DNA from 2 places in the Sporosarcina sp. Y838 genome. Region 2 is predicted to be linked to the other one. Evidence: a T-box and tRNA genes for the amino acid it is inferred to sense, from the RefSeq annotation. Region 2 holds a T-box; the other holds one or more tRNA genes.

Region 1 (11,749 bases), on a different contig from region 2:
TTTGCTCCTTCAGTCTATGCAGAAGACCATGCTATTGGAAAAATCTACATGGACATCGCGGCAACTATTATTACAAAAACAGAAAAGTGAAAAACAGAGAAAGTGGAGAAGGCTATTGGCCTCCTCCACTTTTGCTTTTCTCAGATTCGCCACCACCGCCGCCACCACCACCACTGCCACCGCCACTTTCTTCCGCTTTTGGATCCCCGGCTTTTAAAATGAGCTCTTGCCACTTCGTTTGCATTAACGGGCTGTTAATTGTTTCTTGAACGACCTTTTCGAGATGCTTTTTCATATTTGCCGATTGTGTAACTGTTTCCAGCTGTTTTAACATGTCTGGTTGGGAGAAAAATTCTTCCATTTGTTTTTGGAACGAAGCATCATCCATTAATTGCTTCATGATTTCTTGCTGCTGCTCTTTTACACTTTTAGCAAAACTTTCGTTGAATTTTGGATCTTCAAATGTCTTTTTCCAAAAGTCTTCTCCTTTTTTAGAAAGAAGCGTGTCTTCAACGGATTTCTTTACTACAGGTTGCTCCAAGATAAGCAGTTCTTTGAATTCGGGGTCAGCAAACATTTGCCGAACCGCTTTCTTTCCGTCCTCCGTCTGAAGTGAATCGGTCATCATTTTCTTCATTTCATCGTATGTTGGAGCTGTCGGCTGCGCTCCACACGCTGTCAGCAGAAAAGCTGTAAATAATAGTAGTAGGACTCTTTTTTTCATGGAAATCAAATTCCCTTCCACAAGCATTTTCATTTATTGTTCACAATCCAACGATAAATATGCATGAAACGTTTAATGAAATAGATTTTTCGTGAAAACGTTGTTACACTATTGGAAGTAATAAAAACGGAGGAACACTATCGTGACTATACGAAATTGGGTAAAATTCTTTTTTACAGCACTATTAATCGGAGGATTCGTAACGGGGATTGCAGGACTTATTATCCGCTGGGAATTCTTTTCTGGATATTTAACGAATGGTGAGTACGGGCAATTCATAGGTGCATTTCTATGGTTAATTTTTCTAGGTTTCACCATGAGCGTTGTCGCACAAATGGGCTTTTTTGCTTATTTGACAATTCATCAATTCGGTGTAAATATCTTCAAAACACTTACTTTATGGAACTGGGTTCAGCTTCTAATCATTGCGATAGTATTATTTGATCTCATCTTCTTCAGGTTCCAATTGACGACGGGTGAAACAGGACGAACAATGTTATATCTTGGATTGCTGGTAACACTTGTGGCTGTATCGGCTATAACGGCTTATTTTAAGGCGAAATGGACAAAGAAATATACACTTATTCCAGCACTGTTTTTCATGATTGTTATTACAACGCTTGAATGGTTACCCGCACTGATGGTACGTTCAGGAAATATCGATTCATGGGTAACAATGTTGCTATTCCCACTTCTTGCGGTAAATGCTTATCAACTTCTTGTGCTTCCAAAGTACAACAGGCAGTCAGATGAAGATAAGGCGAAACTTGAAGAACGCAAAAAAGCACGCCGTAAAGTCCAGAATGCTCAAAAGGCATCCAAAACAAAATGAAAAACAGTACAGTAGCCCATTTGGCGAACTGTACTGTTTTTTAAAATTCGGGGTATAATACAACCGAAATGTTCATTTGGGTATCTTCTTAACCTTCACTTTTGTTTCAAATAGCATTGTTTCCACCGAAATAAATGTTCGATCTTTGTTTAGTTTCTTCAATTCGGCTAAATTTATACGATCTTCACGATGGTGGGGAATAGATAGAATTTCCCCTTTAGTAACTGGTGGAAGATCACCACCTCGCCAAACTACAGATGAACCAAGAGCATTAATTTCCGCCTCCCAGAGCATGTTATGTAATGCTACTGGAAATACTTCATCACGCGTTCGGAACCAAAGAGGTTTAACACCGAATGTTTTTTCAAAACGCTCTAGCTGATCAATGAACAATGGTGTATTTTGTTCGTAGGCCATTCCTTCGTCCCCAAGAAGTCCGACTGGAATATTTTTTTCTTTGATAAGCTGTACAGTTTCAGGGAAGCGATCAGCCCACTTCATATCTACAAAAATGAGTGGATAAGGTTTACCTAATTCCTGGAACCACTGCTCGACTTCACTATCTCCAAATGAAATATTCACGGTTAGTGCAGAGCCGCTAGTACCGCGTACGATTACGGCAGGTTCCTCCGTTACTCGGAAGACAGATACTAAGGACATCTGTTTAGGTAAGGCAGGGAGGAGCAGGAGAAGCGCACAGCAGACGATAGCGGTGAAGAAGTATTTGTTTCTCATATGTTGTCCCCTTTAAACAATGTATAATATACTTTATGAAAGACAGTTGACTAATATGAAAAAGATGTGGTAATATATAAAAGTTGCTGTCGGGAACAAGCAAACAAACAAATTTTAAAAAAGACTTGATATATATTTTCTTCTTGTTATAATGGAATTTGTCGTAATGGCAATAACGTCTATACTTAATTATTCCGCAGTAGCTCAGTGGTAGAGCAATCGGCTGTTAACCGATCGGTCGTAGGTTCGAGTCCTACCTGCGGAGCCATATGCTTCCATAGCTCAGTAGGTAGAGTGCTTCCATGGTAAGGAAGAGGTCGTCGGTTCGATTCCGGCTGGAAGCTCCAGAGAAGTTCTTGTTCCTATAACTATATCTTCATCTTCATTAGGACTGGAGTAAGAAGACGCAGGAATGCGCCGCAAATTATAATTATTACGACTAGTAACACTTAGTTGAAAGTTATTATTTAATGAGGCCCCTTGGTCAAGCGGTTAAGACACCGCCCTTTCACGGCGGTATCACGGGTTCGAATCCCGTAGGGGTCATTAAAACTTTTTCATTACGTTGTAGTGAAATTAGTTTACCTTAAGTACTTAAATCTAATTTGTTAGGTTTAAAACTTAATTCTTTATACTATACTTGGTGGGGTAGCGAAGTGGCTAAACGCGGCGGACTGTAAATCCGCTCCTTCGGGTTCGGCAGTTCGAATCTGCCCCCCACCACCAAAACTTTTTCAACACAAAGTGTTGAAAAGAGTTTACCTCGAACTTAGAACACAAAGTGTTAAAAAGAGTTTACCTTGAATTATTTACACAAAGCGTTTAAAAGAGTAATCCTTCTACCATTGGGGTATAGCCAAGCGGTAAGGCAACGGACTTTGACTCCGTTACTCGTTGGTTCGAATCCAGCTACCCCAGCCATTTTTTTTTGCTTTACCAAAACCATGTGAAATCCAAATAGCTTTATTAAACCCTTCTGGAAATTTGAGAAGGGTTTTTTTGTTTCATGTTTAAGTTCATTTCAGTCTAGCACTTTAGCATTCATTTAATATACACTATTGAAAAGTATTGTGTCGAATTGTAAAGGAAACCTTAGAGAGAAGTGATTGTATGCCAGAAAATAATAAAATGATAGACGATTTAATACGTCATGATAGCAGTCACAGTCCGGAAAAAATGCTCAGAGATATAGCCTATGCACTTGATCAGTCAGCCATCGTGGCCATTACAGATCGCACTGGCAAGATAGTCTATGTCAATGCGCTATTTACAAAAATAGCACAGTACAGCGTTGAAGAGCTTGTTGGTGCCAACCACCGGATTATTAACTCAGGTTATCATACGCGTGCGTTTTTCAAGGATATGTGGGGCACCATAGGTTGCGGGAATAACTGGCGCGGTGAAATCTGTAATAAAGCTAAAGACGGTTCACATTATTGGGTGGATACGACAATCGTTCCGTTTCTGAATGAAAAAGGAAACCCTTATCAATACATTTCAATTCGCTATGACATCACAGCGCGTAAAGAGTCGGAACAACTGGTACGGAAACTGGCTTACAATGATCAATTAACAGATTTGCCGAACCGGACTTCTTTTAGGAAAATACTGCTAGAAGAAGTAGAGAAGTCTAAGGAACATCGTACAAATCTGGCAATTGTCTATCTAAATATCGATCGACTACGCTATGTCAATAATTCACTTGGTTATGAGGCAGGTGACTATGTTTTGTCTGTTGTTGCAAAGAGATTAAAAGATAGCCTCCAAGGAGAACAAGTTGTTGGCAGGATTTCGGGTGACGAGTTTGCAATACTTCTAAAGAATATACGAAATGCAGCACATGCAGAACAGCTCACACGAGAATTGCAACAATTGCTGGAGGAGCCGATTGAAGTAATGGATCAGCAGCATACACTTTCATTTAGTTTTGGCATCGCTCTTTATCCTGAGCATGCTAAAAAGTCTTCTGAACTGAGGATAAAAGCGGAAAAAGCCCTATCCATCGCAAGAGCGAATGGCGGCGGTGGCGTTGAAGTCTATCAACACGGCACGGCGTCCAATACCTTGGAACGAATTTTATTGGAGAATGAGTTGAGAAAAAGTGTTGTTCTCGGTCAATTGCATTTAGATTATCAACCTAAGGTAAACTTGAAGACTGGAAAATTAGTGGGCGTTGAAGCACTCGTACGGTGGAATCATCCGGATCTCGGCAGGATTTCGCCAGATAAGTTCATCCCGGTCGCGGAAGAAACGAAAATCATCATTCCTTTGGGAGAATGGGTGCTACGACAAGCGTGCAGGCAGGCGATGGAGTGGCAGGAACGAGGATATGCGCCTTTACCGATTGCTGTCAATATGTCCGCCGTCCAATTGGAAGAACCGGAGATTGTCAAAACCGTAAAAATGATACTCGATGAAACTGGCCTTTCCGCGAATTTAATCGAAATTGAATTAACGGAAAGTGCGTTTGCGGATAGGCAAGACATGCAAGAGAGAATTAGGGGAATAAGGGATTTAGGTATTACAGTATCCATTGATGATTTTGGGACGGGCTATAGCACGTTCAGTTACCTTAAAGAATTGCCTGTGGATACAGTGAAAATTGACATGTCTTTCGTACGGGATATACATATGAATGAAGACAGCCTTGCAATTGTCAAGGCCATTGTAACACTTGCGGATACATTTGGTCTGAACGTCGTTGCTGAAGGCGTTGAGCAAGAAGAACAAGTGACTATTTTGAAGAATTTGGGATGTCGTGAAGGGCAGGGGTATTATTTCAGTAAACCTACCCCGCCAGATGTGTGTGAAAAGTTAATGGAAAAAGTAGATAGAAACGAATAATTATTCAGTTATTTGTCGAGTTGAGCCAAACCTTATTGTAGACTTACAATAGATATATAGAAAAGGGGGAGGTACTTGTCATGAAACGTTTAAATATATCGATAATAGGTGTTCCGCTCGATTTTGGACAGAGTCGTCGTGGAGTAGATATGGGTCCAAGCGCAATTCGATATGCAGGCATTGTTGATAGAATGGAATCGATAGGGCATGAGGTGACGGATGAAGGAAATATCCGTGTAAGTGTTGTGGAACAGAAAAAACATAAGGATACGAATTTGAAGAATTTAGACGAAGTCATACAAGCGACCACAGATCTTGCGATGAAAGTGGCTGAAGTCTTGGATGCAGGTCGATTCCCACTCGTTTTAGGAGGGGATCATAGCATTGCAATCGGTACATTGGCGGGTCTTGCAAGTAAGTACAACAACCTTGGTGTAATTTGGTATGATGCGCATACTGATTTTAATACAGCTGAAATCTCACCATCCGGCAATATCCATGGGATGCCTCTTGCTGTAAGCGTAGGCCTTGGACATGAAAGTCTCGTCAATATACATAGTAAAGGGCAAAAAATTAAACCGGAAAACATTGTCGTTATTGGTGCGCGTTCGGTTGATCCTGAAGAACGTCTATTGATTAAGGAATCGGGTATTAAAGTTTTCACAATGCACGAAATAGACCGTTACGGAATGACAACAGTGATGGAAGAAGCCATCGCTTACTTACGCTCACATGAAGTTGACGGTGTCCACTTGTCCCTGGATCTTGATGGATTGGATCCGTTATACACACCGGGAGTCGGGACGCCTGTGCCGGGTGGCATTAGTTACAGAGAAAGCCACCTGGCAATGGAGATGCTGGAAGACTCAGGAATAATTACTTCCGCCGAATTCGTAGAAGTAAATCCAATTCTTGACGAAGGAAATAAAACTGCTGATGTTGCAGTAGGTTTAATGGGTTCATTGTTTGGAGAAAAGCTACTTTAATCGGTATTGAAAGCCCATCCGGCTCCTAAGATGGGCTCTTTTTCTTATTTCCATTAATGGAGGAAGTATTTAGTAAACTCTGGTAAAATAAAATTAATATAAAAAATGAAACCTGTCGCCACCTTCAAACGTATAGAAGGGACAGCCGCATAGAGCGGAGGATGAAAAACATTGGATGAACTAATCAATAAACGAATAAATGAAGTTCTGAAAGGCGATCAAAATGCATTTGAGGAGATCGTAACGTTATTTCAGCATCGCTTGTACCAAGTGTGTTACAGGATGCTCGGAAATGCGCAAGAGGCGGAAGATATTTCACAGGAAGCATTTGTCCGTGCATATATCAATATTCATACATTTGACCAAAAGCGGAAGTTTTCAACTTGGTTGTTTCGAATTGCAACGAATCTATGCATCGATCGTATCCGCAAAAAGAAACCTGCTTATTATCTTGATGCTAATGTACCAGGTACGGATGGTCTGAATATGTATTCGCAACTTGCTGCAACGGACGAACTTCCGGAAGATGAAGTTGAAAGAATGGAATTACAGCAACGTATCCATTATGAAATTGGTAGGCTCCCGGATAAATATCGTTCTGTCATCATTTTAAGATATATCGAAGAATTACCGCTGCAAGAAATTGGTGACATTTTAGGGCTACCTTTAGGGACCGTAAAGACCCGTGTTCATAGAGGGCGGGAAGTACTTCGGAAACAGATGGGTACCATGTAGGAGGGAATAATATGAATACGTGTCCGGAACAAATCGTTCACTTTATGCACGCGTATTTAGATGGCGACATTAGCCGCGATGAAGAGCGGCAGTTGAAAGAACATTTAGATAGCTGCTCAGAATGTAGAGAAATTATGAATGGGTTAACCGAGTCCATTGCTTTTATAGGAAGTGCTGCTCAAATAAAAGCACCAGATAAATTTGTTGACGCTGTCATGGCGCGTCTTCCAAAAGAAAAGTCCCAAGCAGGTGCTCAGCGCTGGTTGCGAAAACATCCACTATTTGCGGCTGCTGCCCTATTTTTCGTCTTGATGAGCGCAACGCTTTTTTCAAGTTATGGGAATGAACAGCAATTTTCAGTGACAAAACAACCGAATCTAATCGTTGAGGGACAAACGGTACTCGTTCCTGCTGGGGAAACCATTGAAGGGGATATTGTTGTTAAAAACGGTACGCTCCGAATTGATGGAAAAGTAGATGGTGATGTAACCGTTATTAGGGGTTCTAAATATATGGCCTCTACGGCGGTTGTAACAGGCAAGAATGAGGAGATTGATAAAGTCTTTGATTGGCTATGGTACAAAATGAAAGAAACAGCCAAGGCAATCATCCCAGCGTCAACTGAAAAGAACCAAGACGGGGAGTAAACAGAGCGACCGATGCTACTGCCGCGAGCAGGGACGGTCGCTCTTTGTGTGTTGTGAGGAAAGACAGTCGAGTACTGTTATGCTATACTGTACGCATAAGAAACTGTTTGTGAAGGTAGGCGGAGCACATGCCCAAATGGCAAGAATTAATTGATTTCAGTCCAGTAGCGGCACTTATTAATATCATAGATGTGCTTCTAGTCTGGTTTGTTTTTTATAAACTGATTACGATTATAAAAGGAACGAAAGCCGTTCAACTTTTAAAAGGGATATTTGTGATTATCATCGTTCGATTTCTGACAGACATTTTCGGTCTTGATACGCTCAGATTTTTAATGGATCAAGTACTCCCGTTCGGATTTTTGGCAATCATCATCATCTTCCAACCTGAGCTCAGGCGTGGACTTGAACAACTGGGACGAGGACGACTATTCGCTCGGACAAATATACAGGAAGAGGAAGAGCGGGAACGTCTCGTTGAAGCAATCATGAAATCGGTTAGCTATATGGCTAAACGTAGAATTGGTGCACTCATTTCCATTGAAAGGGAAACGGGGTTAAGTGAATATATTGAAACCGGTACTCGTATGGATTCCGCGATTAGCTCGGAACTTCTTATCAACCTTTTCATCCCGAATACGCCACTCCATGATGGTGCAGTGATTATACAGCGTAACCGAATTGCGGCGGCAGGCTGTTACTTACCATTGTCAGAGAGCCCGTTCATTTCAAAAGAGCTCGGGACTCGACATAGAGCGGCAATCGGAATTAGTGAAGTAACGGATGCCGTGACAATTATCGTGTCGGAAGAAACGGGCGCGATCAGTTTAACTGCGAATGGAGATATTGATCGGAATCTTGGAATGGAGGAGTTTGAAGAACGACTGAAAAGAGTGTGGTTCGGTTCAACTCCTGAACTGAAAGAATCTTCTATCTGGAAGTGGAGGAGGAGAACTAATGGATAAGTTTATGGATAGACCATGGTTTCTTCGCTCCACAGCCTTAATCCTTGCACTCATCTTTTTCTTCTTCGTGCAAGCGGAAGAGAACTCCAATGGCAAAGCGGTTGGGGATGCGAGAGACAGCATTCGTGACGTGAATGTAGAAGTATATTATGACAACGAAAACCTTGTTGTCACCGGAGTACCGGAAACGGTCAATATGACAATTGAAGGTCCGGCAAATATTGTACAATCAACGAAGTTAGTAAAAGACTTTACACTACGGGTTGACTTGTCGAGTTTGCCAATGGGTAAACATACTGTCAAGATTCAACATGAAAACATTTCCGAAAAGCTGGACGTACAGATTGATCCTGCGGAAATCGACGTTGTTATTGAAGAAAAGATAACACAGTCATTCCGCGTTGACCCTGAAATGAATGAGCGTTTGCTTGCAGAAAACTTCCATGTTGTAAAAATAGATGTTGATCCAGCAACAATCGAAGTGACAGGTGCCAAGAGCGTGATTGAATCCATCAGTTTTGTAAAAGCCTCGATTACGGGGGACAAAGAAATTAACAAGACATTCGAGCAGGAAACCAGGGTCCGTGTGTTGGACAAGGATTTGACGAAGCTGAATGTGACAATTGTACCTGAACAAGTAAATGTCAAAGTCGAGATTGCAGAATACAGTAAAGAAGTGCCAATCGTACTTAAGTTGCAAGGGACTCCCGCTGAAGGTGTAACTGTCGATTCTATTGCGACTGATAACAAATCAATTAGCTTATTCGGGTCACGTAAAGTGCTGGATCAAATCAAAGAATTCGTCGTAGATGTGGATGTATCTAAAGTGAAGAAATCTGAAACGTTGGATCTTGAGTTGAAAAAACCTAAAGGCGTTTCAGGGATGTCGTTGGATAAAATCAAAGTAAAAGTAGCGGCTAATGAAACGAATCCGGATTCAGAATCAGATTTAGAAGAGACCAATCCGGATGACTTGGAAGAAACAGATGATGCCGCTAGCACACCGAAGCCGGACGAGGATGTGAAAGTCTCATCGAAAGATTTACGCGATATTCGCGTTGCGGTACAGGGATTGGACGAGAAATTCACCAGTTCATTTATTAAGCCGGCAGACGGGTTAGTCGTACTGACTGTCACTGCAGAACAAAATGTAATCGATGCATTAAAGAGTTCAGATTTCACTATCTATGTCGACGCGTCGGGAGCGACGGATGAAGGGGAACAGATTCTGCCTATAGTAGTAGAAGGCCCTTCAGATGTACGATGGGAAATTTCCGATAAAGAAGTAACGATGCAAATTGAACTTGCCTGACATTCAGTTGAATGGATAGGATTGAAAAGGAGAATGAAAATGACAAAGTATTTCGGAACCGATGGTGTTCGTGGGATTGCAAATAAAGAATTGACGCCGGAGCTTGCTTTTAGGCTAGGAAGATTTGGAGGGCATGTGTTAACGAAAGAATTCCAAGGGAAGTCACAGGTACTTGTTGGAAGGGACACTCGTATCTCTGGTCACATGCTTGAAAATGCGCTAATTGCGGGTCTTTTATCAACGGGTGTTGAAGTGATGACTCTAGGGGTTATCAGTACACCGGGGGTCGCTTATTTGACACGTGTCATGAACGCCCAGGCCGGAGTTATGATCTCAGCTTCACATAATCCAGTCGAAGACAATGGCATTAAATTCTTTGGTGCTGACGGCTACAAACTGACGGATGAACAAGAAGAAGAAATTGAAAAATTGTTAAATGAACAGGAAGATACATTGCCACGTCCGACGGGAGCAGCAGTTGGTTCGATTACGGAATACTTTGAAGGCGGCCATAAATACATTCAGTATTTGAAACAGACAGTCGATGAAGAATTCGCAGGAATTCACGTTGTACTCGATTGTGCACACGGCGCTACGTCGACACTGGCGACGCATGTGTTTGCTGACCTTGATGCAGACCTCACAACGATGGGCGCTTCGCCGAATGGTTTAAATATTAATGACGGTGTCGGTTCAACACATCCAGAAGTATTGGCAAAACTCGTTGTTGAAAAAGGTGCTAATATCGGCTTGGCGTTTGATGGGGACGGGGATCGCCTTATTGCAGTAGATGAGTACGGAGAGGTTGTTGATGGTGATCAGATCATGTTCATCATTGCCCGCCATCTGAACTCGGAAGGCCGTTTGAAACAAGGCACGATTGTATCGACTATCATGAGCAATCTAGGCTTTTATAAAGCACTTTCAGATCACGGCATGAAAAGTGTGCAAACCGCAGTTGGAGATCGATATGTTGTCGAAGAAATGAGAAAAGGGAATTATAATTTGGGCGGAGAACAATCCGGTCATATTATATTCCATGACTATAATACGACTGGCGATGGTCTCCTCACAGGACTTCAACTTGTGAACATTATGAAGATTACTGGACGGAAGCTATCTGAACTAGCGGCTGAAATGAAAATATATCCACAGAAACTCGTGAACGTACGCGTACTGGATAAGCATGCAGTAACCGACAATGTACGTGTTGCAGGAGTAATAGCGGATGTGGAGAAAGAGCTTGCTGGAAACGGTCGCGTACTTGTACGGCCATCTGGTACTGAGCCACTCGTCCGGGTCATGGTGGAAGCACCTAACGAAGAAGAGTGTGTTCGCCTTGTCGACAGGATTGTTGATGTAGTGCGTGAAGAAATGGGAACGGAATAATTAACGGAAAAATTGATTGGAAACACCTAAATCTAGGGTGTTTCCTTTTTTATTTAAGTATACCGAAAGGGAAGACTAGAAATATCACATCCTATGCGCCGCCTCCTGATGGAGTGCCAAGTAGTCGAGTTATTTAGACTCTATGATTTTGATATCAATTGTTGCGGGCGATTTAATAGACTATAATATTCATAACTGGGTAATATAGATTCAATATTCTACAGGGGGGTACAAAAAAACAATGAGTCAAGAGAGTTCTCGCCAGATGCTTCTCGAATGGATTGAGATGACTTTAGCGAAATGGGGCAAACTGGGTTTTATTGCAGAAGGTCAACTTTATGACTTTTTATACATACTAAAAGGGACAACAGACACACTGGGATTGAAAGCAATCTCTGACTTTTGTGCTTCTCAACTTGAAACTTTATCATATGGAAATGACAGTAAAATTCCTGTACCATCGCTCGGGAATTTTAGTAACAGGATTAAGAGCTTTTTGGATGGTACAGGAGAAGAAGACAACTTCAATTTCCCAGAGGTATACCGTAACCGTTTCGACGAAGAAACATTTGTACTGATT
Region 2 (11,749 bases):
AACGAATTAATAGTTCATTCCATTCCATTACTTATTTTCCCCCTCCAAGTAAATCCATGAACTTTGCGAATACTTGCTTTAGTTCTATGACTTCTTGTTCTACATTATTTTTCCCAAAACTGATGCGAATTACTCCATTTTTGTATTTCCCATTGACACCTATTGCTTCTATTACATGTCCCGCACTATTGTCTTTTGAGGAACATGCACTCGAAGTAGAAACAGTAATGCCATTTTCTTGAAAGAAATTAACAGCTACTTCACCTTTTATTTTATAAAAAGCGATAGATAATATATGTGGTGCTCCCTTTTCTGGTGCAAGTATAAGAACTTTCTCAAATTGACCTATAAAATCAATTAGTTGCTTTCTCCACTGTCTGAAGTCTTGACGTTCGGTTTCAACCGAACTAATCCGTATCGCTTTTGCTAACGCCACCGCGTCTGGAACGGAAACTGTACCGCTACGAAGACCATTTTCCTGTCCGCCCCCATAATTTATCGCCTGCGGTAATTTACCTTTCCTTAAAGCAAGTAAGCCCGAACCTTTTAAACCATTTATTTTATGAGCTGAAATTGTTATTGCATCAAGACCGTCATTTTCAATTGAAACCGGCAATTTCCCAAAACTTTGGACCATATCTGAATGAAATACAGCATTAGAATGTCCCTTAATGATTCGTGCACATTCGGCTATCGGTTGCACAGTCCCAATTTCATTGTTGACATGCATGATACTGACAAGAATTGTATCTTTCCTCAGCTTACTTTTCAACTCATCAACAGATATCATCCCTTGTTCATCAACTGACAAATAATCCACTTCAAATTTCTGTGACTCTAAATATTCCATTGAATGCAGAACTGATGGATGCTCAATTTTTGTCGTAATCAGGTGATTCCCTTTGGATTGCAAAGAACGGGCGAAACCGATTATAGCTAAATTATTCGCCTCCGTTCCACCCGACGTAAATAGGAGCTCTCCATCACTTGCACCTAGAATTGACAAAATTTGTTCTCTTGAACGTTTAAGAAGTGCTTCGGCTTCCTTTCCAGCAAGATGCAACGAAGCAGGATTTGCATAAAAACGTTTATTTACTTCCATGAACGATGTCAGTACGCCTTCATCTGGGGCTGTCGTTGCGCTATTATCAAAATAGATCATTGGTGTCTTCCTCTCAAGTGAAACAATTATGTGCGTGACAAAGCCACCTGCATTAAATGCCGGTGGCTATTTTTCTGTAATTCATAATCTTACCTTAGACATGTTCTTTTACAAGTTCCTCAATTCGTTTCATTGCACCAGGTTCTATTTCTTCAACGGCTGTTGCCGCTTCTTCCAATGCTTTTGCGTAACGAAACTGTCTGAAAGATTCTTCAGCATTCAGCAGTCGGCTATGCACTTCCGGATTTGAGGCACGGTATCTGTTTCCATATTGAATAATCCATTCAATAAGCAACACGTTTTCTAACATCTCTTCTACCTTTTCGCTAACATCACGTACAGCTTTCTCAGCGTTCTCCAAATACGAATCGACAAGCGCCATATTTAGCGGTACTTCCTGTAAACTTTGTGTCACGATATAGATTTGTTCATCTGCTTCTTCGAGACGGGCTTCCATATCGTCCGGTATTCCCGGTATATTTCCTTTATGGAGCATCCGATCCGCATTTTGTAATTTACGTGATAATTCGTTGAGTTTAGTTCGTACATTGTTCTCATCAATTCGTAAGTTTTTCATACGATTTGCAAGATTTGCTTGTTCATCGGCTATTTGTTCAAGTACATCGGAAATTTGTTGTAATTCTTCCTGTAAAATTGAATAGGCAGAAGCACCCCCCTCAACACGTGAAGTAAGTACTTCAAATTGTTTCTCAAGACTGGTCAACTCGTTAAGCGATTTTTGTGGAATTTGGGCTTCCTTTTCATCCAATCGGTAACTTTTCTGAACAAATGCCGCCTCATCCGACGTTTCTCTTGTTAATGTGGTTATTTCATACAGCCTTTCAGCAATCTGATTGTAATATTCATCTACGTAATGCTTTGCATTTACTTCATTTTCAAGCGCATCATAGAATGAATCAATTTGGTCATTCATTTCAGCTGCGCGCTGTTGTACAGATTCAATTTGAAGCCCTGCCATTTTCGACAACAATTCTTCTATTTCGAGTTCAATTGCACTGAAATTTTTCTTTAAGTCAAGATGTTGTAGATAATAGGATTGCTCTTCCATCTCTCTCGTCCCATTTCGAAGTTCTCGAATCGATGCTGGAATTTTACTTTGCAGTTCCGAAAGTAATGATGGAATTTCATGAATCAGTGAAAATACACGATTTCCTTTTACGGCCAATGAAATGACAATCTCACGAGCTAATAAGTAATTACCATTAGCAGTCAACTCATCATATTCTTCAAACTTCGAATTAAATGATTCCAGCTCCTTTTCAAGCGGATTCGCCGTCATTCCGAATGAGTGTTGGTGAGCAAGAACTGATTTGCGAGCTGCACGATGCTGTTCTTTTAGTTTTTCCATCTCAATACGATTTTTCTCTTCACTGCCGACAAGCTCGTTCAATTCAAATAAGATATCATTCATTTTTTTATCACAGAAATGAATGTTCTCCCGGATTTCTTTTTCCAGCAATGTGGCTTTCTTAAAACGGAAACGATCAACCATATCTTCGACATCAAATAAGAGCGTGTCGATTTTCGGCATATGTATATCCATCAATTCTGTCCATTCAGTCCGCCACCGTTCAAATTTTTCTTCGGTTTCGCCTGTCATGTTCAATTGTTTCACTTTCGTCATCTCTTCTAAAATCGGTTTGTGCTGAATCTGTAATTTTTCCTGTTCCAATCGACCGATTTCTTGGATATGTTTACGCCTGAATAAGAAGGCGATTGTCGTCAATATGATTAGTGCGATAATAGCTATGATGAAGGTTTTCATCGTAGTCCCCCTGTCCGAGTCGCTGTACCATGATATTATCCTATATAGTACCACGTTTAAAGACAATTGGTTGCGAATATGTATGATTTATAGCGAAAAATCTGTTTCCCCCTCAAATAATCAACAAAGTTTGTTTATAATCACCTAAATATGTATACTGAATTTTATTATTCACTAAAAGGGGTGCTCTAATTGTTTCAAGAAATAAATTATGCTACGGATTTAAATCTGAAATATAAACAACTGGCAGGTCAATTAGATGCATTACTGACCGGAGAGAAAAACGTCTATGCCAACTTGAGTAATGCATCAGCCTTACTGAATCAATTTTTAGACCGTATCAATTGGGTAGGTTTTTATTTGATAGATGACGGTGAACTCGTACTCGGTCCATTCCAAGGTCTTCCAGCATGTATTCGTATTCCTCTTGGAAAAGGCGTCTGCGGAACCGCGGCCGAAACGAAAGAATCCATTATCGTAGCTGATGTCGAGGCTTTCCCTGGACACATTGCTTGCGATGCAGCTTCGCAGTCTGAAATTGTTATTCCAATTGTGAAAAAAGATGTTATTTTAGGCGTTCTAGATGTCGATAGTCCTGAGTTGAATCGCTTCACTGAACAAGATCGGTTGGGCCTTGAACTTTTTGTAGAAACCCTTGTAAAACATCTTTGACCTTTTAACTGCTTTGGTTACCGTACATTCGGTCGCCAAAGCAGTTTTTTCAATTTAAGCTTGTTCAGTAATTGCTGCTTCCATTATCGAGAATGCCGATTTGAGATCAGCTATGAGATCCTCAGCATGTTCAAGGCCAACTGATAGCCTCAACAATGAATCCGTGATTCCCATTTGCAGCCGTTCTTCCACAGGCACAACTGAATGTGTCATCGTTGAAGGATGCTGAATTAGTGTCTCTGCATCTCCGAGGCTGACGGCAATTTTAATAAGTGAAAGGCTATTCATAAACAGCTGTGCCCCTTCTTTTCCACCTTTAATGGTAAATGAAATCAGGCCGCCTCCTGCACGCATTTGACGTTTTGCTATGTCATATTGAGGATTGTCTTCATCAAACGGGTAATAGATTACTTCAACAAGTTTTTGTTCTTTTAAAAAAGCTTTCAATTTTTCCGCATTGGCAGAATGACGCTCCATTCGAACCGACAATGTTTTCAAGCCACGGATTAAAAGCCAAGCATCAAAAGGTGAGATAATACCGCCAAAATCTTTTTGAACGGACATTCTAATTGTTTCTATTTCATCTTTATCCGCTCCAACGAGAAGACCAGCTATGACATCACCATGGCCATTAATATATTTAGTTGCGCTGTGCAAAACGAAATCCACACCAATATCTAGGGGATTTTGCAGATAAGGTGAAGAGAAGGTATTGTCAACGACTACGCGAAGCCCATGACGCTTGGCAACATTGACGACCGCATGAAGATCTACAAGTTCCATTGTCGGATTGATAGGCGTTTCAATGTATATACAGACCGTTTCAGGCTTAATAGCTCGCTCAATCTCTTCTTCAGTACCCATCCTAACCAAATCATGTGTAATTTTGTATTTCTGATTCAACATGCCCAAAAGTCCAAATGTACAACCATAAATACCGCGCGAACAAAGAATATGATCTCCGGATTTTGTCAAATGAACTAAAATTGTGCTCACAGCCGCCATCCCTGAACCGAACGCAAGTGAACCTTTTCCATTCTCAAGTGCTGTCATGCGCTCTTCTAGAACACGGACGGTCGGATTGCCCAGTCTTGAATATATATTACCTTCTTCAGCACCTGAAAAACGGTTCTCGCCTTGCAATGCTGTTTCAAATGAAAAAGTCGATGTTTGGTATAGCGGAACTGCCAAACTACCTTGGTGCGCCTTATCATCATACCCTTCATGGATGACGATCGTATCTTTATGCAAATTCTTATCGCTCATTTTATTCCCCCCTAGTTTGCCGCCGCTCACATTTCCTCTCCTAGTTTACCATTTAATAGTAGTCAAGAAAAGGATCCACACGTTGAACCATCGAACACAAGTTGCTTTCCACCATTATCCCCAGTTAAATATATAACACTCTACCCATAGTATTTGGAAAGTTCTCACTAAGTTGTTTGGTCTATCGAAATTCGTCAAATGATAACCCATCACACAATCACACCTATATTATATTGTATGAAAGTTCAAATAAGTATGATTTCATACTAAACCATTCGAACTATGGATGCTATTTCTTTATATGAATCATTTTACTTATTTTCATTTTCATTGATGATGCTTGACTCTTAGATCTATACTTGTTATGATGAAACTTGTGTAAAATAGTTGCAGCAGTTGTGTGTTTCAGGTTGTCCAGTCTATTCCTTTTACAAGGTGCATCGAGTAACTTCCTGGCTGCGGAGGCGAGGATGCAAGATAATAGAATGGCATTTGAATTGAACACATCTGGTTCTTATTTTACAACAAAATAAAACCAACAATAGAGGAGGAGTCTTTCATGGCTCGTTATACAGGTCCATCTTGGAAACTTTCCCGTCGTCTTGGGATTTCACTTACAGGCACTGGAAAAGAAATCGAAAAACGCCCTTACGGCCCGGGACAACACGGTCCTAACCAACGTAAAAAACTTTCCGAGTACGGAATGCAATTAGAAGAAAAACAAAAACTCCGTTTCATGTTTGGCGTAAACGAACGTCAATTCAAAACGGTTTTCAACAAAGCTGGTAAAATGCCTGGTAAACACGGTGTTAACTTCATGATTCTTCTTGAGACTCGTCTTGATAACATTGTATACCGCATGGGTCTTGCACGTACACGTCGTGCATCTCGCCAACTTGTTAACCACGGCCATATTTTGGTTGATGGAAAACGCGTTGATATTCCTTCTTTCAGCGTTAAACCAGGACAAGAAATTTCTCTTCGTGAGAAATCTCTAAACCTTGATGTTGTAAATGAAGCGCTTGAAGTGAACAGCTATGTTCCTGAATACGTTACATTTAACAACGACACGAAAGTCGGTCAATTTGTTCGTTTCCCTGAGCGTAGTGAACTTGCTGCAGAAATTAACGAAGCACTTATCGTTGAATTCTACTCACGTTAATTAATTATTGCTCTACAAAGCAATATCTAAAACCCCGGAAGTTGAGTAACATCAACAACTCCGGGGTTTTTTCTATTAATTAGCCATGAATCGAATTCCTACGAAACGAAACGAACTGGTGCACGTTTGGGACAGGCACACGAATTATAACGAAAAACAGCTACCTCCCTCAGAATGGCTCCCCCGTTGACTTTACTTCTTACTGCAACTATACACTTAACGACTAACCACAATACAACTGTAAAATATTATTTTGTTTAAGATTATTCGTTATCCATATTTGGATTTTGTTTGCGGAGCATCCAATAGTGTTGAATAAGTTGATTCTCATACTTAAAGTGCAATTCATAAAAATACATATGCCATTTCGGATCCAAATGTTCATAGTATTTCGCTAAAGTACCGTATAAACTTGTCTTTTGAAGAAGTTCTGCTAAACGCGGGTCCATTTATTCTCTCCTTTTTCTTTTCGTCTTTAATCAACGTATTCAACAGTCCCGGTTCTGAATAGGCAAAAAATTGACCTAGCTACAAACTGTAGCACTTATTCATTTCTTTTCCATGTTTACTTTGGTTGTTTTATGTAAATTATGCGTGTATAACGAAAAGGGAGTGCTGTTTAAATGGATATTAATAATAAAGTGCAGAGTGAATTAGCAGAAATCAATAACGAAACAAAAGACGAAATTTTGGTGAATTTTAATCGATTCAAGCAATATCTATCAGGTAAAGTTGAATTAGGTGAAAATATGGGGTTAAGCGAGGAAAAACTCACTAAAACAACAGAGTTAGTTGCAAATTATTTAGCAAAACACGAAGAACCTCGCAACCGTGAAGAAAAAGTGCTAATGGAACTTTGGAAATCCGGTTCTAAAGAGGAGCAAGGGATGCTTGCCCATATGCTCTTGGAAATGGTAAGAAGAGATTAAATTTGGTTATATACTCACTTTATTAAAGTCTAAAACAACAACCTTCGACCTGTCCATTATGGATTGGTCGATTTTTTTATTGAATAGCAATTCAATTATTTAATTTTTCAGAGTATGGACTCCCTAACTAATAAACAATGATATACTAAGATATACGAGGTGCTTAAATATGAAAATTATTTCGATTTGTCCTAGCAACACCGAACTGCTTGCTTATCTCGGTCTCATTGATCAGCTAATTGCAATTGATGACTTTTCCGATTGGCCAAGCGAAATCAATACTTTACCGAAGCTAGGGCCAGACTTATCAATCGATATGGATAAACTGGAATTGTATAATCCTGATTTGGTTCTCGCTTCCCTCAGTGTACCCGGTATGAAAAAGAACATCGAAGAGCTTGAGAAACGTCAAATTCCTCATATTGTATTGAATCCACAAAGTTTGAACGATATAGCGGATGATCTATTATCTGTTGGTAAAGCTTGTGGTATCGAAGAACATGCTCTCCAGATAAAAGCGGAATATATATCATTCATAAAGCAAATGGAAGAAAGGGCAAAAACAGTTGAGTTTACCCCAACCCTCTATTGGGAGTGGTGGCCGAAACCGGTATTTACACCTGGTGAAGTAAATTGGTTGACTGAGATTAGTGCCATTGCCGGTGGTCTGAACGAGTTCCGGGACGTTGAATTAGCGAGCGTCCAGACTGACTGGGAAGATGTGCTGAAAAGAGAACCTGATTATATTCTTCTCGCCTGGGTCGGAGTACGGACTGATAAAGTAAAGAAAGAAGTCGTTTTAAAACGGCCAGGATGGAAGGAACTTACTGCGGTAAAAAACGACTGTATGTCAATAATGGAAGAAGAATTGTATTGTCGACCTTCTCCGCGTTTACTCGAAGGAGCATTGAAATTAGCGAAAATGATTCATCCTGAAACATATGAAGATTTGGAGTTACCTAAATGGATTACCTATGTATGAATTGCAAAAGGCTGTTTTCCTAATTATTAGGAAAACAGCCTTTTGGTATACCTCATAAAGTCCAAACCTTCGAAACAATTGCTCCTTAACGAAATATTATTATCAGCTGAATTGAAAGTTTGCGAATTTGGTCTTCATTTATACCTAGAATTAAACAAATTTAACCATTTTATAATTTTTCTTACCGCGTCTAACTATTGTAAATGCGTCATCCAGACGATCTACTGCTCCTACTTCGTGAGCCGTATCCGTCACGCGTTCCCCGTTCAATGAAATCGCTCCGTTAGTCACATCTTCACGTGCTTGTCGTCGAGATGGTGACACACCCGCTTCAACAAGGAAGTCTACGATGTTTTTGTCTTCCTTAGCCATATCAAAGGAAGGAACATCTTTAAATGCGTCTTTCATTTCAATCGCAGTAAGTGTTTTCAATTCACCGCTAAATAATGCTTTTGATATACGGATTGCTTGGTCTAATGCATCCTGTCCGTGAATCAGCCGCGTCATTTCTTCTGCCAGTCTCAATTGTGCTTTTCGTAAATGTGGTTCTTCTTGAACGGTAATTTCAAATGCTTCAATTTCTGCTCGCTCCATGAATGTGAAAATCTTCATATATTTAACGGCATCGGCATCTGCTGTATTAATCCAGAACTGATAGAATTCGTAAGGAGAGGTTTTTTTCGCATCTAGCCAAACCGCTCCACCTGCACTCTTACCAAATTTCGTGCCATCTGCTTTCGTGACAAGTGGAATTGTGATTCCGAATGCTTTCACCTCTTCTTCATGCGTTTTACGAATCACTTCAAGTCCAGTCGTAATATTACCCCACTGATCTGATCCACCAATTTGGACACGACAACCATAATTGTTGAACAAATGATTAAAGTCAATTCCTTGAATAAGCATATAAGAAAACTCAGTAAAGGAAATACCACCCTCAAGGCGCGATGCAACATTGTCTTTTGCAAGCATGTAATTGACACCTAACAATTTTCCGTAATCACGTAAAAAGTCGATTATGCTCATTGAACCGATCCAGTCATTGTTGTTCACCATTTGTGCACCATTATCCGAATTGAAATCAAAAATCTGTTCCATCTGTTTTTTAATTGACGAAACGTTTTTATCTATCTGCTCAGTCGTTTGTAGCTGTCTTTCTTCCGAGCGGCCTGATGGATCTCCAATCATCCCCGTAGCTCCACCGACAAGTAAAATCGGACGATGTCCATGCATCTGGAAACGGCGAAGTGTGAGCAATGGAACGATATGCCCAATATGCATACTGTCTGCTGTTGGATCAACACCACAATAGAGAGAAATTTTTTCTTTACTCAGTAAATCTTCAAGACCCGCTTCATCTGTCTGCTGATACAATAAACCTCTCCACTTTAAATCTTCCATCAATTTTTCTTTCATTCTATTCCCTCCTAAAATTAAAAAAGCCCCTACACGATTTATAAAAAAATCATGCAAGGACGTTAATTATGTATTAACGCGGTACCACCCGGCTTGAGAATTACTTCTCCACTTAAAAACGCAATATCACCGCGTAAGCGTCACACTCCAGAGCTGTAATTCATGAATGGTAAACCGGGCAACTTTCACCAACCGCTGCCTCTCTAAACGGTGCTACCAACACTACTTCGACTCTTTCAAGGTGTGAATATATATATAACCATCATTCTAAACGAAATCGAGAAGTTGTCAAACATTTTCGGCTTACAATTATTGATATTTGACATAACAGGATAAATTACAATTCAATATTTCTAGATATATTTTGTTTTTTTACACAAATGAAGATAGAGGGATCATTATTTGGTAGTTCCTACAACGGTTGGAGGTGGTTCAAATTGTAAATATTATCGCCCATACCAATAACCAAACCGCGATACATCAATTCCAATAGTCTTCATCATTTTCTTTGTAGTTATTAATCTTCTCTATCATCTGTTTTGATAAGAATCCTTTCGCATTAAAGCTCTTAATGTAGTAAATACAAAAAAGCACTTGCTTATCAGTTAAATCATCCGACTCCATAATGGCTTCTTTCGGTTGCATCCTTTTTCTTTTTAGTTGCATCTATATTTGATGGACCTCTTACCCAAGCTTCGCGACTTTTTCTACTCTTTAACGTCCCGAGTTTAACATCATACTTCTCAGCTAATACAGCAAGCGTTATTTTTAGGCATAGAAAAAGCACCCCGTGGGATGCCTAGGCTTAATAATTGCTACACCATATACTTCTTGCATGCATCAATCATTTCCGTCAACGGGTTCGCACTTCGTATCTCCGTCCACGGAATTGTAGCGTCTCTGCTTTGTTCATACGCTCTACTCTTAGTAACAGTGCCATTGGTGCATAACGTAATTTCCCAATACCACAGTTCTTTCGGGGCATCGGAAAAACTAAACAAACTTTTGCGTTCAATCTCCACTATATGTAAAGTGGTGTTATAAGTAGTGTGTTTCAACCTATTCACCCCCATTACAACATTCGCCAAGTAAGGTGTAAATCCTCTATACCAAGAGTAAAACAGCAAGGGTTATTTTTGTTGTTTCCCCATTCTTTCTGAAGCTCATTCTACTTAAGCACATCACAGATGCACTAATCAATAAATTCCATCCACATTTCAATCGCATACTTTTCTCTTCAAGCAAGCAATGCAACACTTCAATCTCACGGTCAATTGTAATCAAATGAAATTTATCCTAAACCATCTTTATTTTTTGTTTATAATCACTAATCTTCTTCCACAGCTTTTCCCGTCTTGAAAACTCTTGATAAATAGGATTGCTATGACCCACAGCTGCTTTTGGCATAGCTGCCTCTAATCCGAACTGATCCGTCAAATTACCGCAGATATCGTTCAGCTCCTCGCGCATGATCTTCACGCTATTAATCATCCAGTGATAGCCCTTTAGCAACTGTTCAATCTGCTTCTCCGTCATAAGCCCGCCCCCTATTTATCGTCTACGCATTGCCCCGCCTGGTCCACGTTTGTAGGTCTGTCGATTACTCCCCATCAATTCAGCCCATTCCCTATCAGATAGCCGTTCTTTAGTCTTGCCCTTAGCTCTATAGTCTGCGTTTCTATCTCGCATGTCCGAGCACTAGAAAATCCTTTTTCAATCAATTTACTCCGCAACGATTTCATTTCCCTCACTCCTTTTTTGAAACAAAACGTCTCGCATACCGCAACGGCTGATAAATATACGGATCATCCTATTTACCGCCCGATACCAGCCAATCTCCAGTACGCCTTTCAACGTCTTTTAGTACCTCGAACGGTATCTGTTCTGCTAACAATATTGTTTCTTCATATGCGATCACTAGGTTAACTCCTCCGTCTATCCAATAGAAATATTAAAGTCAATACTAAATCGGTTTATCTAACATAAAACTCTTTGATTATGACAATATTATGAAATCACTATTTCTTTGCATAATTCGACACTCTATACACTTTGAGTAGGCTACAATAGAAAAGTTGTGTTTTATCTCAACCACACTTCACAGTTGAATAAAGCTAATAATATTGGATGGAGGAATTTTTATGAAAAGTGAAATGTTAAAACTTAAAATTGAATTAAAAAGAAAAGACATGTATAAAAAAGCAAAAGATTTAGGATTTACACATCCAGAAGTAGTAAATTGCAGTCAAGAATTAGATGTATTACTTAATAATTATTTGGATCAAGCTGCTCATTAAAAGGAGGAATATTTATTACCCTAATTTCAGTACTCTATAAAGCCAGTCAGAGAAATATCAAATTCGTTTTGATTGGC

What was found. The T-box of region 2 lies ahead of tyrS (tyrosine--tRNA ligase). A T-box ahead of a tRNA ligase gene usually reads a tRNA of that ligase, here a tRNA-Tyr.
Region 1: it encodes a tRNA-Tyr, which carries the amino acid that the T-box ahead of tyrS (tyrosine--tRNA ligase) is inferred to sense. The anticodon was not compared.

The regions. Positions count from the first base shown of each region.
Region 1 is NZ_JBXCJD010000004.1:52,634-64,382, reverse strand. It holds gene AC1TO4_RS06825 (Mrp/NBP35 family ATP-binding protein) at 1-90, shown strand, start outside; gene gerD (spore germination lipoprotein GerD) at 113-724, opposite strand; gene AC1TO4_RS06815 (KinB-signaling pathway activation protein) at 867-1,556, shown strand; gene AC1TO4_RS06810 (polysaccharide deacetylase family protein) at 1,629-2,291, opposite strand; tRNA gene AC1TO4_RS06805 (tRNA-Asn) at 2,485-2,559, shown strand; tRNA gene AC1TO4_RS06800 (tRNA-Thr) at 2,563-2,638, shown strand; tRNA gene AC1TO4_RS06795 (tRNA-Glu) at 2,766-2,837, shown strand; tRNA gene AC1TO4_RS06790 (tRNA-Tyr) at 2,934-3,017, shown strand; tRNA gene AC1TO4_RS06785 (tRNA-Gln) at 3,138-3,212, shown strand; gene AC1TO4_RS06780 (sensor domain-containing protein) at 3,402-5,135, shown strand; gene rocF (arginase) at 5,216-6,121, shown strand; gene sigW (RNA polymerase sigma factor SigW) at 6,293-6,856, shown strand; gene AC1TO4_RS06765 (anti-sigma factor family protein) at 6,868-7,503, shown strand; gene cdaA (diadenylate cyclase CdaA) at 7,632-8,468, shown strand; gene AC1TO4_RS06755 (CdaR family protein) at 8,461-9,780, shown strand; gene glmM (phosphoglucosamine mutase) at 9,820-11,169, shown strand; gene AC1TO4_RS06745 (GGDEF domain-containing response regulator) at 11,411-11,749, shown strand, end outside.
Region 2 is NZ_JBXCJD010000005.1:146,415-158,163, forward strand. It holds gene thiI (tRNA uracil 4-sulfurtransferase ThiI) at 1-28, opposite strand, end outside; gene AC1TO4_RS09005 (cysteine desulfurase family protein) at 32-1,162, opposite strand; gene ezrA (septation ring formation regulator EzrA) at 1,257-2,948, opposite strand; gene AC1TO4_RS09015 (GAF domain-containing protein) at 3,141-3,620, shown strand; gene megL (methionine gamma-lyase) at 3,675-4,886, opposite strand; gene rpsD (30S ribosomal protein S4) at 5,446-6,048, shown strand; gene AC1TO4_RS09030 (hypothetical protein) at 6,312-6,497, opposite strand; gene AC1TO4_RS09035 (DUF3243 family protein) at 6,672-6,977, shown strand; gene AC1TO4_RS09040 (cobalamin-binding protein) at 7,147-7,959, shown strand; gene tyrS (tyrosine--tRNA ligase) at 8,110-9,375, opposite strand; T-box leader at 9,428-9,624, opposite strand; gene AC1TO4_RS09050 (hypothetical protein) at 9,856-10,041, opposite strand; gene AC1TO4_RS09055 (hypothetical protein) at 10,191-10,433, opposite strand; gene AC1TO4_RS09060 (hypothetical protein) at 10,672-10,911, opposite strand; gene AC1TO4_RS09065 (DUF6877 family protein) at 11,186-11,293, opposite strand; gene AC1TO4_RS09070 (Spo0E family sporulation regulatory protein-aspartic acid phosphatase) at 11,517-11,672, shown strand.